2 regions of the Pseudoalteromonas sp. CnMc7-15 genome follow, and region 1 is predicted to be linked to the other one. Evidence: riboswitches for the same ligand, from Rfam matches in the RefSeq annotation. Region 1 holds a riboswitch; the other holds the start of a gene.
The links. Region 1 has a riboswitch for lysine ahead of lysC (lysine-sensitive aspartokinase 3). Riboswitches for the same ligand answer to the same signal wherever they lie in the genome.
Positions count from the first base shown of each region.

Region 2: linked by a shared signal. The riboswitch ahead of dapA (4-hydroxy-tetrahydrodipicolinate synthase) and the one ahead of lysC (lysine-sensitive aspartokinase 3) in region 1 are both predicted to bind lysine.

Region 1 is NZ_JAKRFT010000001.1:457,668-464,870, forward strand. It holds gene MHM95_RS02070 (NAD(P)-dependent oxidoreductase) at 1-35, opposite strand, end outside; gene MHM95_RS02075 (glutathione peroxidase) at 133-645, shown strand; gene MHM95_RS02080 (2-hydroxyacid dehydrogenase) at 611-1,591, shown strand; gene MHM95_RS02085 (sodium-dependent transporter) at 1,610-2,932, opposite strand; gene MHM95_RS02090 (4'-phosphopantetheinyl transferase superfamily protein) at 3,023-3,736, shown strand; gene lysC (lysine-sensitive aspartokinase 3) at 3,708-5,057, opposite strand; lysine riboswitch at 5,138-5,310, opposite strand; gene MHM95_RS02100 (hypothetical protein) at 5,466-5,939, opposite strand; gene MHM95_RS02105 (hypothetical protein) at 6,239-6,694, opposite strand; gene MHM95_RS02110 (hypothetical protein) at 6,726-7,070, opposite strand; gene MHM95_RS02115 (M23 family metallopeptidase) at 7,082-7,203, opposite strand, start outside.
Region 2 is NZ_JAKRFT010000003.1:648,088-655,290, forward strand. It holds gene MHM95_RS10265 (response regulator) at 1-1,546, opposite strand, end outside; lysine riboswitch at 1,694-1,885, shown strand; gene dapA (4-hydroxy-tetrahydrodipicolinate synthase) at 2,008-2,895, shown strand; gene MHM95_RS10275 (2,3,4,5-tetrahydropyridine-2,6-dicarboxylate N-succinyltransferase) at 2,924-3,664, shown strand; gene MHM95_RS10280 (PLP-dependent decarboxylase) at 3,664-4,866, shown strand; gene MHM95_RS10285 (succinylglutamate desuccinylase/aspartoacylase family protein) at 4,869-5,981, shown strand; gene MHM95_RS10290 (phospholipase A) at 6,128-7,165, shown strand; gene MHM95_RS10295 (bifunctional GNAT family N-acetyltransferase/hotdog fold thioesterase) at 7,201-7,203, opposite strand, start outside.

The DNA.
Region 1 (7,203 bases):
ACGCCTAAACCGATAAAGGTACACATTTTTGACATAATTTTGACCTATTTGCCTGATAGCCTCGAGAAAACGCAAAAAAGTATAACAAAGGCATCGTACAAAAACGCCTTGTTTTGAGTTATGGAGCTCACAATGGATAGTATTTACCATTTCAATGCCACCCTCATCGATGGCACGCCCTATTCATTTAAACAGTTACAAGGACGCGTTGCACTTATTGTAAACACCGCCAGTACCTGTAACTTTAGTAATCAATATAGTGCGTTGGAGCGTGTTTTTAGCGACTACCAACAGCGGGGCTTAGTGGTATTGGGATTTCCTTGCAATCAATTTGGCCGCCATGAGCAAGGCTCAAATGAGGATATAAAAGCCTTTTGCACCAGCACATTTAATGTTAGCTTTCCATTGTTTAGTAAGGTAATGGTCAACGGTCCTGACGCCCACCCGCTGTTTAATTATTTAAAAGAACACACTCGGGGCATTGCACAAAACCGGGCAATAAAATGGAATTTCACTAAATTTCTAATAAACTCTCAGGGCCAACTGGTGAACCGCTACGCACCTCGGACCAAACCCGATACCCTTCGTGCGGTAATAGAGAGTCAACTTGATGAAATTAGCCCTATTCAGCTCGCAAAGGTATGAGCAACACGCATTCAGCGAACATTGTCCAGATAACGTTGAGATCCATTTCTTCGATGCTCAGCTTAATGAGCTCACTGCCTCGCTGGCGCAAGGGTGCGACAGCGTGTGCGTATTTGTAAATGACGTGGTCAACAAACAGGTGCTCGATAAGCTCAACGAGCTAGGTATTAAGCTGGTTTTACTGCGCTGTGCAGGTTTTAACAACGTTGATTTAGACCACGCCGCACGCTTAGGTATTGAGGTTGCGCGGGTGCCCGCCTACAGCCCAGAGGCTGTGGCAGAACATTGTCTCGCCCTGATCTTGACCCTATCGCGTAAAACCCACAAAGCCTATAACCGTGTGCGTGAGGATAACTTCGACCTCAACGGCCTGCTAGGTTTTAACTTACACGGCAAAACCGTGGGGCTTATCGGGTGCGGTAAAATAGGGCTGGCGCTGTGCCGTATACTGAATGGTTTTGGCGCCAAAGTACTGGTGGTCGACCCAGCAAAACCTGAAGGCGACTTTACCCTGGTTGATAAAGCCACATTATTAGCGCAAAGCGATATTATTAGCTTGCATTGCCCCTTAACCGAGCAAACCCACCATATTATAAACAGCGACGCACTGAGCCACATGAAACGCGGCGCTATGTTGATTAACACCGGGCGCGGCGCCCTGCTCGATACCAAAGCCTGTATCAATGCGCTAAAAAGCGGTCAGCTTGGGTATTTGGGTTTAGACGTGTACGAACAAGAGTCGGAGTTGTTTTTTAAAGACCGCTCAGAGGAGATTCTTCAAGATGATGTCTTCGCCCGCCTGCTCACCTTCCAAAATGTGTTGATCACTGGGCATCAGGGATTTTTCACCGAAGAAGCGTTGCAGCAAATCGTGCAAACCACCTTTGATAATTTACTGCAATACGCCAAGGGTGAAGCGCTAACCAATCGCGTTTGCGCTCCTTAAAACACTAAGTGGCGCCGGCTATTTCAGCGCCACATTAATAAACACGGCGGTCATTAGCACCGGACATACTAGGCGTATATACCAGCGCAGCGCCATAATACTCATCTTGTCAGATTGCGCTAATTGATTACCACGGCGCCACACCCAACCGAGGGTAAGAAAGTAGAACAATCCCATCAAAGGCAACTGGTACTGAGTAAATACTTGGATCACTAAGCCAAACAGCCAATCGAAGTTAAATACTATGGTGAGCGATGCCAACATCACCACGGCGCTAACCAGCCAAGTGGCTGCTTTACGGCCGATACCATGATTTTCCACCAAAAACGCCACCGGGATCTCGGTCGAAGAAATGGTCGAGGTCAGCGAAGCAATCGACATGAGAACGAAAAAGGCCAAAGCAATCACCAGCCCCATGCTGCCCATGGTATTAAACAATTGCGGGAGCACCGCAAAGATCAGTTGCCCTTCGCCAATGAGTTTGCCGTTTTGGAATACTTCCACGCCATTGTGGCTGGCGACAAAAATCGCGGGCACAATAAGCAGACCGGCCAAAAACGCTACCGATGTATCAAGGGCGGCCACACTCAGGGTCAGCTTGCCGATATTCGCTCCAGGCTTTAAGTACGAGCCGTAGATCATCATGCACCCTACCCCCAGCGACAATGAGAAAAACGCTTGTCCCATGGCGGCGATGATTAAATCTGGATCCCACACCTTAGTAAAGTCAGGTTGCAGGTAATTACTAAAGCCTTCACCGGCGCCGGGTAACGAGCCGATATAGAAAATCAAGCCAACTAACAGCACCAAAAGCAACGGCATTAATCGCCGCGACCAGGCTTCAATCCCTGCTTTGACCCCTTTTAAAATAATGCTTGCGGTTAACACCAACATCAGCGGCGTGAAAATAAGGTTACGGGCAAGAGAATCGCCACTTAGAAATGCGGCAGCGTCATTCATACCCAGCATCTCGCACAGCGGCGCTAAGGCATGGGCCAACATCCACCCAGCCACGATAGAATAAAAGCTCAGCATGACAATAGCCCCGGCTAAACCAATATAACCAGCCCCTGCCCCTATTTTTGCCGCTTTTGGTTGCCAAGCACGTTTAAGTGCTTGTACCGGGTTGGCTTGAGCGGCGTAGCCCAAGTACAGCTCAGTGAACAGTGCCGGTAGTGCCAAGGCAAAGATGACAATGAAATACACCAGTAAAAAAGCACCGCCACCGTGATTCGCTGCTTGAGTTGGAAAACCCCAAATATTACCTAGGCCTACTGCTGCACCAGCTGCCGCTAGTACAAAACCTATACGGCTTTGGAAACCGTCACGCTTATTCGTCATTCGCAGGGATATCTGTTATTGTTTTGCCGCTATTAAATCATAATTACCCGTATTAAAGTAGTCATAGCCACGCTTATCGGAATGTCCTTGATGCTAAACCCTGCCTATCGCTTTTCACCTTTACCGACCGATACCGAGCAACATGCCAAGCACAGCGACGTGGTGTTGCTTTATTGTGCTAAAGCGCACGGTGGATTAAATGACGCACATTTGAACCGCACAGAGCGAGCGGTCTTAGCAAAGCGTAAAAAGGTGCAGGCGCAGCAGGAATATCGCGCCACACGCTGGGCCATAAAACAGCTGGCGCGACAATTATACCCACAGTATCGCGATTACCCTCTTGCTGCCTGGTGCAGTGAATTTGACGTTGATCAGGCGCAGCTGATACTGAGCATTAATGGCCACCCCCTCGATGCGCGGGTGGTCATCAGCCACGCTCACGGCCACATTGCCGTGGCGATGACGCGCGGCGCAACCTTATTAGGCGTAGATATTGAGAAAATTGACAACGCACGCGCCTTTGAAAAGCTGGCGGCGCACTATTATCCCGAGGCCGAGGCAAGAGATATTGGCCGCGATGTTGAGACCTTTTTCCGGGTCTGGACGTTAAAAGAAGCCTACGCAAAAGCGACTAAGCAACCTATTGCCACCTTGTTAGGCCAGCCCATTTTGGAGCTTATCGCCGCCCTTGATGGCCAGGTATATTGTCAGGAACTATTTGCCGGGCACTTTGATATCAGTCTTATCACCGACATGCAGCGCCCGGTGCTCACTGTTAACCTTCCAGCAGCCGTTGATGAATAGTTTGCACCACCGCATCAGACTGGCTTTGCTCAACCAAGAAGCACAGGTTATGTTTCGATGCGCCGTGACAAATGAGGCGAATATCAAACTCACTGAGCACCTGCATTAAATTCAACTCGCTCTGACGCAGGACAATCTCCGAGCCAATTAACGCCACCAATGTGAGGTTATTCTCAACTGACACATGACAAAACTCGCTTAAACGCTCGAGGGCTTGCTGATCAAGCTCCGGACGACTGGCATTAGGGGCATTATCAAGCGTCAATGCGACACTTATCTCCGAAGTTGTGACCAAATCAACGGAGATTTTATGCTCACTCAAAATAGTGAACACCCGCGCTAAAAAGCCGCTCGCTAATAGCATTTCCGGGCTTTTCAGGGTCAAGAGAATTTGGTTTTTACGCTGAGTCACAGCGCGAACTCCAGCTAAAGTGTCTCCTTGTGGCGTTTTTTGTATCCAGGTTCCACCCCCTTGTGGTTCGCGACTGGAGCCGACAAACACACTGATGCCACTGCGTGCAGCGGGTAAAATGGTCGCCGGGTGTAAGACTTTAGCGCCAAAGGTTGCCATTTCGGCGGCTTCGTCAAAGCTTAAGTGGGCGATGGGTGCGGCTTTGGTACAGACTCTGGGATCGGTGCTGAAAATACCGACCACATCGGTCCAAATATATACGCTGTTCGCGCCAATCGCCTCAGCTAATAAGGCCGCACTGTAATCCGACCCCCCGCGCCCTAAGGTGGTGGTATCGCCATAGTCATCACTGCCCATAAAGCCCTGAGTGACAACCACTTGATCTTTAAGCAACGGCAGCAATTGGGCATGGGCTTGCTGTGCCGTAGCTTTAATATTGGGCTGGGCTTTACCAAACTGACTATCTGTTTTGAGCACCGAACGCACATCAAAGCGCGTTGCCGCCACGCCGTGTTCCCGTAATACCTGAGTAAACAAATAAGAGGAGAAGCGCTCGCCAAAACTCAGTAGCTCATCGCTGTGAGCGCTCGATTGTGGCGCTTGCTCAGCGCTGCTTCGAAAAGCGCTCAAGGTGACATCAAAGCCGTGGGCTAAATCGGCATCAAGGCTGACATATTCGAGAATATTAAGCTGGATAGCGATCACCCCATCGATGTGCGCTTGGCGCTGCTGTGGCGTCAATGCACTTTGGCATAACGCTACCAGGTGATTGGTGACCCCGGCACTGGCGCTGACAACTACTACACGCACGTTGTTATTAGCAGCGATGATTTGTGCACACCGGTTCATAGCGCCATGATCGGCCACTGAAGTGCCGCCAAACTTGGCGACAGAATATTCCTGATTCATTATCTCTCCGAGATGAAAAACGAGTTATTTTTCAAATACAATCAGGAGAACTTGGCAAGACTAAAAAGGTAAGAATGTCCATTGCCAGAAGCCCTCCACCCCTACAGGTGACAGTTCCGAGGATTCAGCCTCAAGAACCGAAAGCCATTGCGACGCACAATGCACTTCCTCGGCGATAGTCTCCCTCATAAACGATCAAAGGCTGTCGTCGGCCTCACGTTTACTACCTAGCTATCGCACCTCTTCTGCGACACATTCGATCTTGCGACCGAAGTGAATCAGCAATGTACCTAGCAGACGGCTAGAAGTCAATATCACACTTCACTGGAGGTGTTCTGGCGGTGAATGATTGCTTGGATACACAAGTTGGCCGCAGCCAGCCTGTGTATTGCCGATTATGGAATCTAATTAAGGTTGTATGGGGCAATGCTCACCATCAACTGGCACCCAAACAGTTCGCGTTTCCATACGACAATTATATTCGACGGTTTGCTCTTCTTGTTGAGTGAAATAGGAGTTGTGTTGATGCATATATACGCCACCGGGAGCCTGGCCAGAAGGTCCGGCAATTGTCCAGTTTGCTGGGCAACTTTGTGTTGATAATACAACGCGAGTTTGCCACTCTGGCGCATCGCTATTAGGAGCCGGTGCACTGAGCCTGTAGTGACAACGTTTGTAAGAAACGTCTACTAACTCGGTTCTATAATCACAGACTCTCACTAATCGCTCGTCCCAATACCCTCCGCAATTTACACTGTTTACTTGGGTATCATAGAAGGTATTGTAGTCTGTTACTTTTATTTGTGAGCTAGATGCCAATACATTATTGGCCACGAAAAAGAGCAACGCCAACACACAGGCTGATAAAATTTTTTGTCTCATTTCTATTTCCTTAACAATAGTTTGGAAACAAAAATGCTACATAAACTTATCATTTATATAAACAGAAACTAAGTTGATTATTTTTCAATCAAACCACTATTAACCTATCAACAATAAATAAATCTAAACACCTCTTTTTCATTAAAAAGCCAACGTTATAATTCCTTAATTACGCAACAATCAATTTATAAAAATTTTCTTATAAAGAATAAATGCTCGATATTGTGTGAAAAATAAAGTTACCTTTCCTGTGAATAAAATCGTCATGAGATAAGCTAATAGTGAGTGCTCGCCAATATCTAAGAAAACTGACTACTATCTTCAGTCATGCGCACCACCAAACCTTGGGCCACTAAAAAATGATAAAGCTGTAAATCGGCTATCAGGTCACTCGAGGAGAGCTCAAAGTCTTGAAAAGTTCTATTGTGATAGCGAAAACGAACAATATGTTCATAACGCTGGTGCTGGCAGTAAATGACCTCTTTGACATCAGCGAGCTTTATCGGCGTATCAAGTAAGTTCAGTACCCCATGCTCAACAAATATGGCACTACAGCGTATGGGCTCGATGCTCCATTGATACTGGGCACTGAGCATAAAACTAAATATCAACACCGATATCGCTTGCGCCCAAAAGCTCTGCTCCATCATAAAATTAATAAAAAACAGTACATAGATAAATAATGCACCGGTGTATAAAGCGCGGGTGATCACCGCACGCATGGCAAATTGCTTTTTGCGGGTAAGTTGACTCACTGGGGTCTTCCTTGTTTGATGAAAACTGAATTTAGTGGCTGTAGGCAGACGGTTGTTTTATTAGCCGTTCATTGTCAACAACCATAGTCCACTGACCGTCGTTGTTGTTGGGTGGCTCGTTGACGATGAAGGTGGTGCTGAAAAAACCAATGCCAACACTGAAGTTGTCACCCTCAAATGATTGCAGCGGCCCTTCCACTGAGGTGGAGCCCCCGTTTTTATAGCGTTTATAGGCAACTGAGCCATCTTCAAGAATCAATAGACTCATGCTGGGACTTTGCCAGTGCCCGACATAATCGCGCTTTTGTGCAGGGACGGGTTCTGCGCAACTGCATAGCAGTAAAATAAACGCCAAAGCCAGTAATACTAATCGCATCCGTTGCTCCGTTAGTTGCCGAAATAAGTTATAGGGTTGAGGTAGAAGGCTTTCTTGACGCCTTGGGGGGCGCTATCAATAAGCCAAAAGTAAGGAATTAAAGTCACCAATGAGTAGTGTAAATGAGCGGCTT
Region 2 (7,203 bases), on a different contig from region 1:
GCACGCTGAGCGCTAAGCGCTCACGAATCTCAATAATGGTACTTATGCCGTCTTTGTTTGGCATATTTAAATCCATTAATACGCATTGATAGTGATGTTCTAGTAATTTATTGAGTGCTTGCTCACCATCATCAACAATGGTGGTGTTAAAGCCTATTTGCTGAGCTTGTTTAGCAAGCACTAACTGATTTATTGGGTTATCTTCAACAATCAGAATATCGCCATGCTGGCTGCTTGGCTCTAACCGGGCTTTGTCGATAGTAAGTACGGGCCAAGTTAGCTTGGCCTCAGTGCCTGTTGTGGTACTACGAATCGTAAGGCTTCCACCCACCTCTTGAGCCAACGCATACACGAGGCTGAGACCTAATTTCGCGCCCTGAAAGTGCTGTACCTGCTCGGTGTTGTAATACACAGCATGTTGCTGAGCAGCCTCAATATCAGCAGTAGCAATGCCATCGCCGTTATCTTTAACGACAACACTCAGCAGCCCAGATGGTTCATGGTATTCAAATTGCACATGCACCGCAGCGCGCGTATGTATAAAGGCGTTGCTCAATAGCTGATTAACTGCTTGGATTAAATGCAGATGATCAGTTTGTGCTTGAACAGGTAGGCTATCTTCACCCTCGACACTCAATCGCTGCAGGGTTTCAGACTTAAGCTGCCAAGGCGCCAATATTGCACTCACCGTTTGCTTTAATGACTGCTCGGTCACTAAAGTAGTAAACGCTCCCGACTTAAGCTTCTGCAATTCCAACATTTCTTGCACTAGCGCCTGCAAATGTCGGGCGCAGCCCAATGCCGTTTGCTGTTCTTCGCGACCAGCCGCATTATGAGAGTCCAATAGGCCAATAATCCCCGTAATTGGCGTCATTAGCTCATGACTCATATTAGCTAAAAAGTCAGATTTTACCCGATGCGCATGCGCGGCTTGACGCCGTTGGTAACGAAGCCGATAAAGAATGGCTGACACTCGACGTGTCAAAGGATTAAAGATGAGCCACCACTCACATAAAATAGTAGCAATGGCTGCCAGCGTTAAAAGGGGAATAACAAGCTGTAAATGTTCTATTTTTTGCTTAGATTTTGACTCTAATACGGTGACAACAGCATCTAAGTCCTGCAATAACGACAGTAGTTTTTGACCCTGAAAAGCACTTAAAGGTGCATCGCTGCGACTCGCTAACTGCACATACTGGCGCACCCGACCATCCAAGCCCTGCTGGTGATAAAGCGCCAGCACCTGAGGGCTTTGCTGCACCAACTGTGAGCCTAATAAAAACTCATGGTTATTATAAAAGCGCATAGTGGCACGAGCGAGTTGCTGCTGCTCAAAACTTACAGCACGGTCATTGACGGCCAATTTATGCAATGCAATCTTCTGCGAAAGCATCCGCTGCATACCTGCAATATTTATTACTTTCGCGTCATTTCGCTGCATATTGATACTTTTCATCACATACACTGTAGAGCTAAGTATGACAACAACAAGCACACTGGCTGCCCAGAAATAACGTTTTTGTAAGTGTTTGGTAAGACGTTGCATAAGAGGGCCTTTGCAATAACCCCTTAATACTGACACAAAATCAGCCTTTGTAAAATTTGTTCTCGCTTTAGCGTTGACAGCGTTAAGCATAAAGTGATTGAATAAAAAGGCACCCTTATTGAGTCGGCCGCATGTGCTGTGGTCGCAAGGGCTAGAAGAGGAGCGTCATTCAGGTAGTTATGGGAAGGAGAGCAAACTCCAAAGCACCATAACGAGGGGAATGTACGCCGAGAGACCTGTAAAGTTTGCTACTTACTGTCTCGGGCGCATGGGTTGAATCCCAGCGACTGTCACCATAAGCGCTTAGCGCTATGTTTTTGGTGGAGAGCTTCTGGTCTTAGTAACGCTGGGCCCATTTGGCTCTGTGTTTTAAGCCCATTCGCTCTTCGAATTTAACCAGTTCGATGCGAGGCGGGCAACCCCTTCCTAATTCAATCGAACTCGCACTAAGTTCGTGAGAGATGACTACAACTCATTCTTTAGCAGATACCATTGTCTGGACAGCATTGATCACTCCGATGCATGCTGACGGCAGTATTGATTTTAACACCTTAACCCTACTTGTGCGCGAGCAAGAGCAAGCGGGAAACGGCATTCTTATTCTTGGCTCTACTGGTGAAGCTCTGGCTCTCAGTATAGATGAGCAACAAGCCGTAGTTCGTCACGTTACGGCGCTCACCTTGCGTGTGCCACTGATGGTTGGCGTGGGGGGGTTTAATCTTAGCCAGCAACTACAATGGCTTAGTTTTTGTAACCAACACCCCATAGACGCCTACCTTCTGGGAGCGCCCCTATATGCTAAACCGGGTATTCAAGGGCAGCTACATTGGTACTCGGCACTGCTGGATGCCAGCAAAAAGCCGTGCATGTTGTACAACGTGCCCGGACGCGCCGCAGTTAGTATTCCCCCAACAGTCTTAGCACAGCTACAGCAGCACCCACTGTGCTGGGCACTTAAAGAAGCCAGCGGTGATATTGCACAATTTGAGACTTACCGCGAAGCCGCGCCTGAGTTAGCAATTTTCAGTGGCGACGACGCGCTGATGCCTTATTTTGCTCAGGCCGGTGCAGCGGGCCTTGTATCTGTGGCCGCCAACGTCTGGCCACAGCAGACACAGCACCTGGTACAACAATGCCTTCAAGGGCAAAGCATCAATGCCTTTGTCACCTGGCGCAGTGCAATTGATGCGCTGTTCAGTGCAGCCAATCCAGTGCCCGTTAAGTGCCTTTTGCATGCTCTTGAACGCCTCAACAGCCCGGTATTACGACCACCATTAAGCCACCTTGAGCTTAATGACACACAACCACTTCTTAATGCCCATGAACGCATTGTTGCGTGGGCACATTGATAAAATTAGTTAACAAGGTACCTCAGTTATGAGTTGGTTAGACTTACTAAATGACCTCGAAAGCGGCCACGTACGCGCCGCAACACAAGACGAACACGGCCAATGGCACGCCAATGTGGACGTAAAAAAAGGCATTCTCGAAGCCTTCAAAAATGGTAATAACACCGAGTTTGCGGGCGGCTTTGTTGATAAGCATAATCTAGCTCCTCGCGGTTTTAGCGCCCAAGATAATGTTCGTATGGTGCCTGGCGGTAGTGCTGTGCGTCGAGGCGCTTACGTTGCCCCTGGCACCATCATCATGCCACCTGCATATGTCAATATTGGTGCCTTCATCGATAGTGGAACTATGGTCGACAGTCATGCCTTGGTGGGGTCATGTGCGCAAGTGGGCAAAAACGTTCACCTCAGTGCCGCCGTGCAATTAGGTGGCGTGCTCGAGCCAATTGGCGCTAACCCTGTGGTGATTGAAGATGATGCCTTTATCGGCGCGGGCTGTGTCATTGTCGAAGGGGTGGTGGTTCGCCAAGGTGCGGTACTCGCCCCTGGTGTACGTTTAAGCGCCACTATCCCAGTATATGACTGCGTTAACGAGCGACAACTCGATAAGGGCGAAGCGATTCCGGCCAACGCCATCGTTATACCTGGCTCCCGCCCAAGCTCTAGCACTTGGGGACGCGAACAAGGGCTCAGTATGAGCTGTGCGCTTATCGTAAAATATCGCGATCAGCACAGCGATGCATCGCTGGAGTTAGAAGAGGTATTACGCTAATGCCTGTCTCTGGCGCATTGTTAAACGCTTTTGATACCCTCACTCAGGAGCGCCAAGAACCTTGCTTTGTCTACGATCTTGACAGTCTACGTAAGCACCTTGATGAGCTGATGGCGCAAGATGTGGTGAAGTTATGGTATGCGGTAAAAGCTAATCCTTTATCTGCGGTTGTCGAGACTCTGGCAGCCGCTGGCTTTGACTTTGATGTCGCCAGCAGCGGTGAGCTCAATCAGGTGCTTTCACAGCATGTTGGTGCACAACGCATCCTCAACACCGGGCCGGCAAAATCGCGCCAGCAGTTAGGCGAATTCTTAGACGCTGGGGTACGTACCTTTGTGTTGGAGAGTATCAATCAAGTTCGCTGGCTTAATGAGCTGGCGTATAACCAAGGTATTGAAGTGGATGTGTTGCTCAGAGTGCAGTTGCGCTGGCCAGAGGGTGAGCGCAATCCGCTCGGTGGCAATACCCTGACTCCGTTTGGCTTAGCGCCAGAGCAGTGGCAAGGGCTCTACTTAGCCGACTATCCTGCGCTGAATTGCATTGGCCTGCATATTTTTCAGTGGGGCAACATGCTTGATGCGGCCCAGCTGCTTCACCTATGGCAAAGCATGTTAGCGCCATTACAAACACTCTGTGAACGCCTTGGTTTTGCCATGCAAGTACTGGATTTGGGTGGCGGCTTAGGCGTTCCTTATGACAGCGAAAGCAGCCCGCTAAAGTGGCAGGATGTGCTCGGCGCACTGCGCGATATTAAGCGGCAAAGCGGCGTAAAAGAGTTGTGGATGGAGCTGGGCCGTTACGCCGTCGCACAATGTGGTTACTATTTAGACCCCGTCATTGAACAAAAAACAAATTATGGCGAGCGCCAACTGATCGTCGCTGGTGGTATTAATCATCTTTTACGCCCCGCTGTGGCAGGGCAAAACTTCCCCGCGCAGTTATTACGCCGAAGTACAGCCGAACAGGTAAACTATCGTATCCATGGACCTTTGTGTACGGCGCTGGATAGCCTAGGACAACACTCGCTGCCTGAGGATATTGATGAACATGATTGGCTCGTGTTTATGCAGGCCGGAGCCTATGGCTTCACCGAGAGTATGCCATTTTTTCTGTGCCACTCATTGGCTGGTGAATACGTGTTTGAGCACGGCACTTTGCGCGTGGTTCGCGAGCCACAACCGGCCAGTTTTTATCTGAGGTAAATATGCACCCTGTCAGTCAAGAAAACATTTATGTGGGTGAGGTAGCCAATGGCCTGCCATTAACCATTCCAGTTTACCGTTTAAAGGGTAATGGCACAGGTAAAAGCGTGTATATTCAGGCCAATATGCATGGCGCAGAGGTGCAAGGTAATGCTGTCATTTACCAACTATTGGAGCAGTTACAGACCCTAGAGCTTAACGGCGACATCACCCTAGTCCCCTATGCGAACCCCATTGGTTGCAACCAAAAATCAGGCGAGTTCACACTGGGCCGCTTTGACCCTATTACCGGTGTTAACTGGAATCGTATGTATCATTACGATAGCCAGTTGCCAAAGCTCATGGCCGAGCAATGCGCGCATCTGTCTAGCGGCGAAATTCGCAATACATTTCAGCACGCGCTAATTGCGAGTGTCGACGCTCAACTTGAGGCCCCTGCGCACACGCTGTCAACGGGTAAGCGCATCGCTTTGCAACTTCAGCAGCTCGCACATCAGGCCGATATTGTTTTAGATTTACACACCGGGCCGATATCTACTCAGCATTTGTATTGTCCTGAATATGCTCGTGCTAGCGCTAAGTATTTTAATATCGCTAACGTTTTACTTATACCCAATGAGTTCGACGGTGCCCTAGATGAAGCGGCATTTTGCCCTTGGTGGCAACTTAAGGCTCAGCTCAATGCATTGGACTGTGCTTTTGAAGTGCCTGTGGAAGCATTTACCGTTGAGCTTGGCTCACAAGAGCGTATCGACCTCAGTGCCGCCAAAGACGATGCCGACAATATTTTAACTTATCTTAACTACCAAGGCGTGTTGCAAGACGCACCCTTCTACCCAAAAGAAATGACGCGCTATGGTTGTATGCTCAGCGATTATAAAACCTATTATGCCCCGATGGGGGGAATGGTGGAGTATTTAGCCCCACTGGGGGAGCCGATTGCAGCGGGAACTCCAATCGCCAACATATTGCGTATGGAGCGATATTTAAGTGAAACGCCGCTGCACACTTTACGTGCTGACAGCGATGCGATTGCCATTCTCCATTTTGCCTCTGCGAGTGTAAATCAGGGCACCGAACTCTATAAATTCTTTACCAACACCTTCGAGTTGTAAACCATTGCGTGAGAGTCAGTGAGTTTACTCACTGCCAGTGGGCGACTTTGTCGCCCACTTTTTCAGCCTAAATTCACCCGCTTGTTGCTAAAAAGGTGTACTATTGATTTCATCTTCTGTCCCTTTTATTCAGCACACGGATTTTTATGAATTGGCGATACACTTTATTGGCTTTGACCCTGATCGGCCATGCGTGGGCGGATGAGCCTGCAACAAATGCAAATAACGAACAAGACAATGAGCTAAGTATTGTCAAACAGTGCATCCTTAATGAAGCGATTGCCGGTGATGGTAAACAAACCTTGGATGAGCTTCGTAAAAAGTGCTCTGATTTAGAAGAAAGTAAACAGCTTACAGCCATTGATAAGCGCAAGGCTCGTGAAGAGGTGACGGAGAAAAACCGCAATGTGATCACGCCGCACAAGCGCAACTATATTTTGCCCGTGACCTACATGAAGCACCCTAATGAAGAACCCTTTGGGGATATCAGTGCTTTAGGCGACACCAATACCGGCGAAAACTTAGATAATGTTGAAATTAAGTATCAGCTGTCGCTAAAAGTACCGCTTTACGACAACTTCAGTGACGAGGACCAAGCCGTCTATTTCGGCTTTACTTTGCAATCTTATTGGCAGTATTACAACAAAGATATTTCTGCGCCATTTAGAGAAACCAATTATGAGCCGGAAATTTTTTGGATTAATTATCTAGACCCTGAAAACGTGCTTTGGGGCGACGAAATGGCCATTGCAGTGGGTGCTGTGCATCAATCCAACGGCCGTAGCCAACCTTACTCGCGTTCCTGGAACCGCTTATACGTCGACTTTATTTGGGAAAAAGACGGCTATGTATTTAGCTTTAAGCCGTGGTACCGCATCCCTGAAGATGAAAAAGAAGATCCTATGGTTGCCGATGGTGATGACAATCCAGATATTTATAAATACATGGGTTACTTTGAGCTTAAAGGCGTGCGCCGTTTCGAAGAGCATGAGTTTAGCTTTATGCTGCGCAACAACCTAAACTCGGATAATCGCGGTGCCATTCAACTAGATTGGTCTTTCCCTGTGTGGGGCCGTCTTCGTGGCTATGCTCAGTACTTTAATGGTTATGGTGAAAGCTTGATTGACTACAACCAAGACACCGAGCGCTTTGGTGTCGGTATTCTACTCACCGACCTTCTGTAGTATAAAAGAAAGCCCCTTCAGGGGCTTTTTTAATCTTA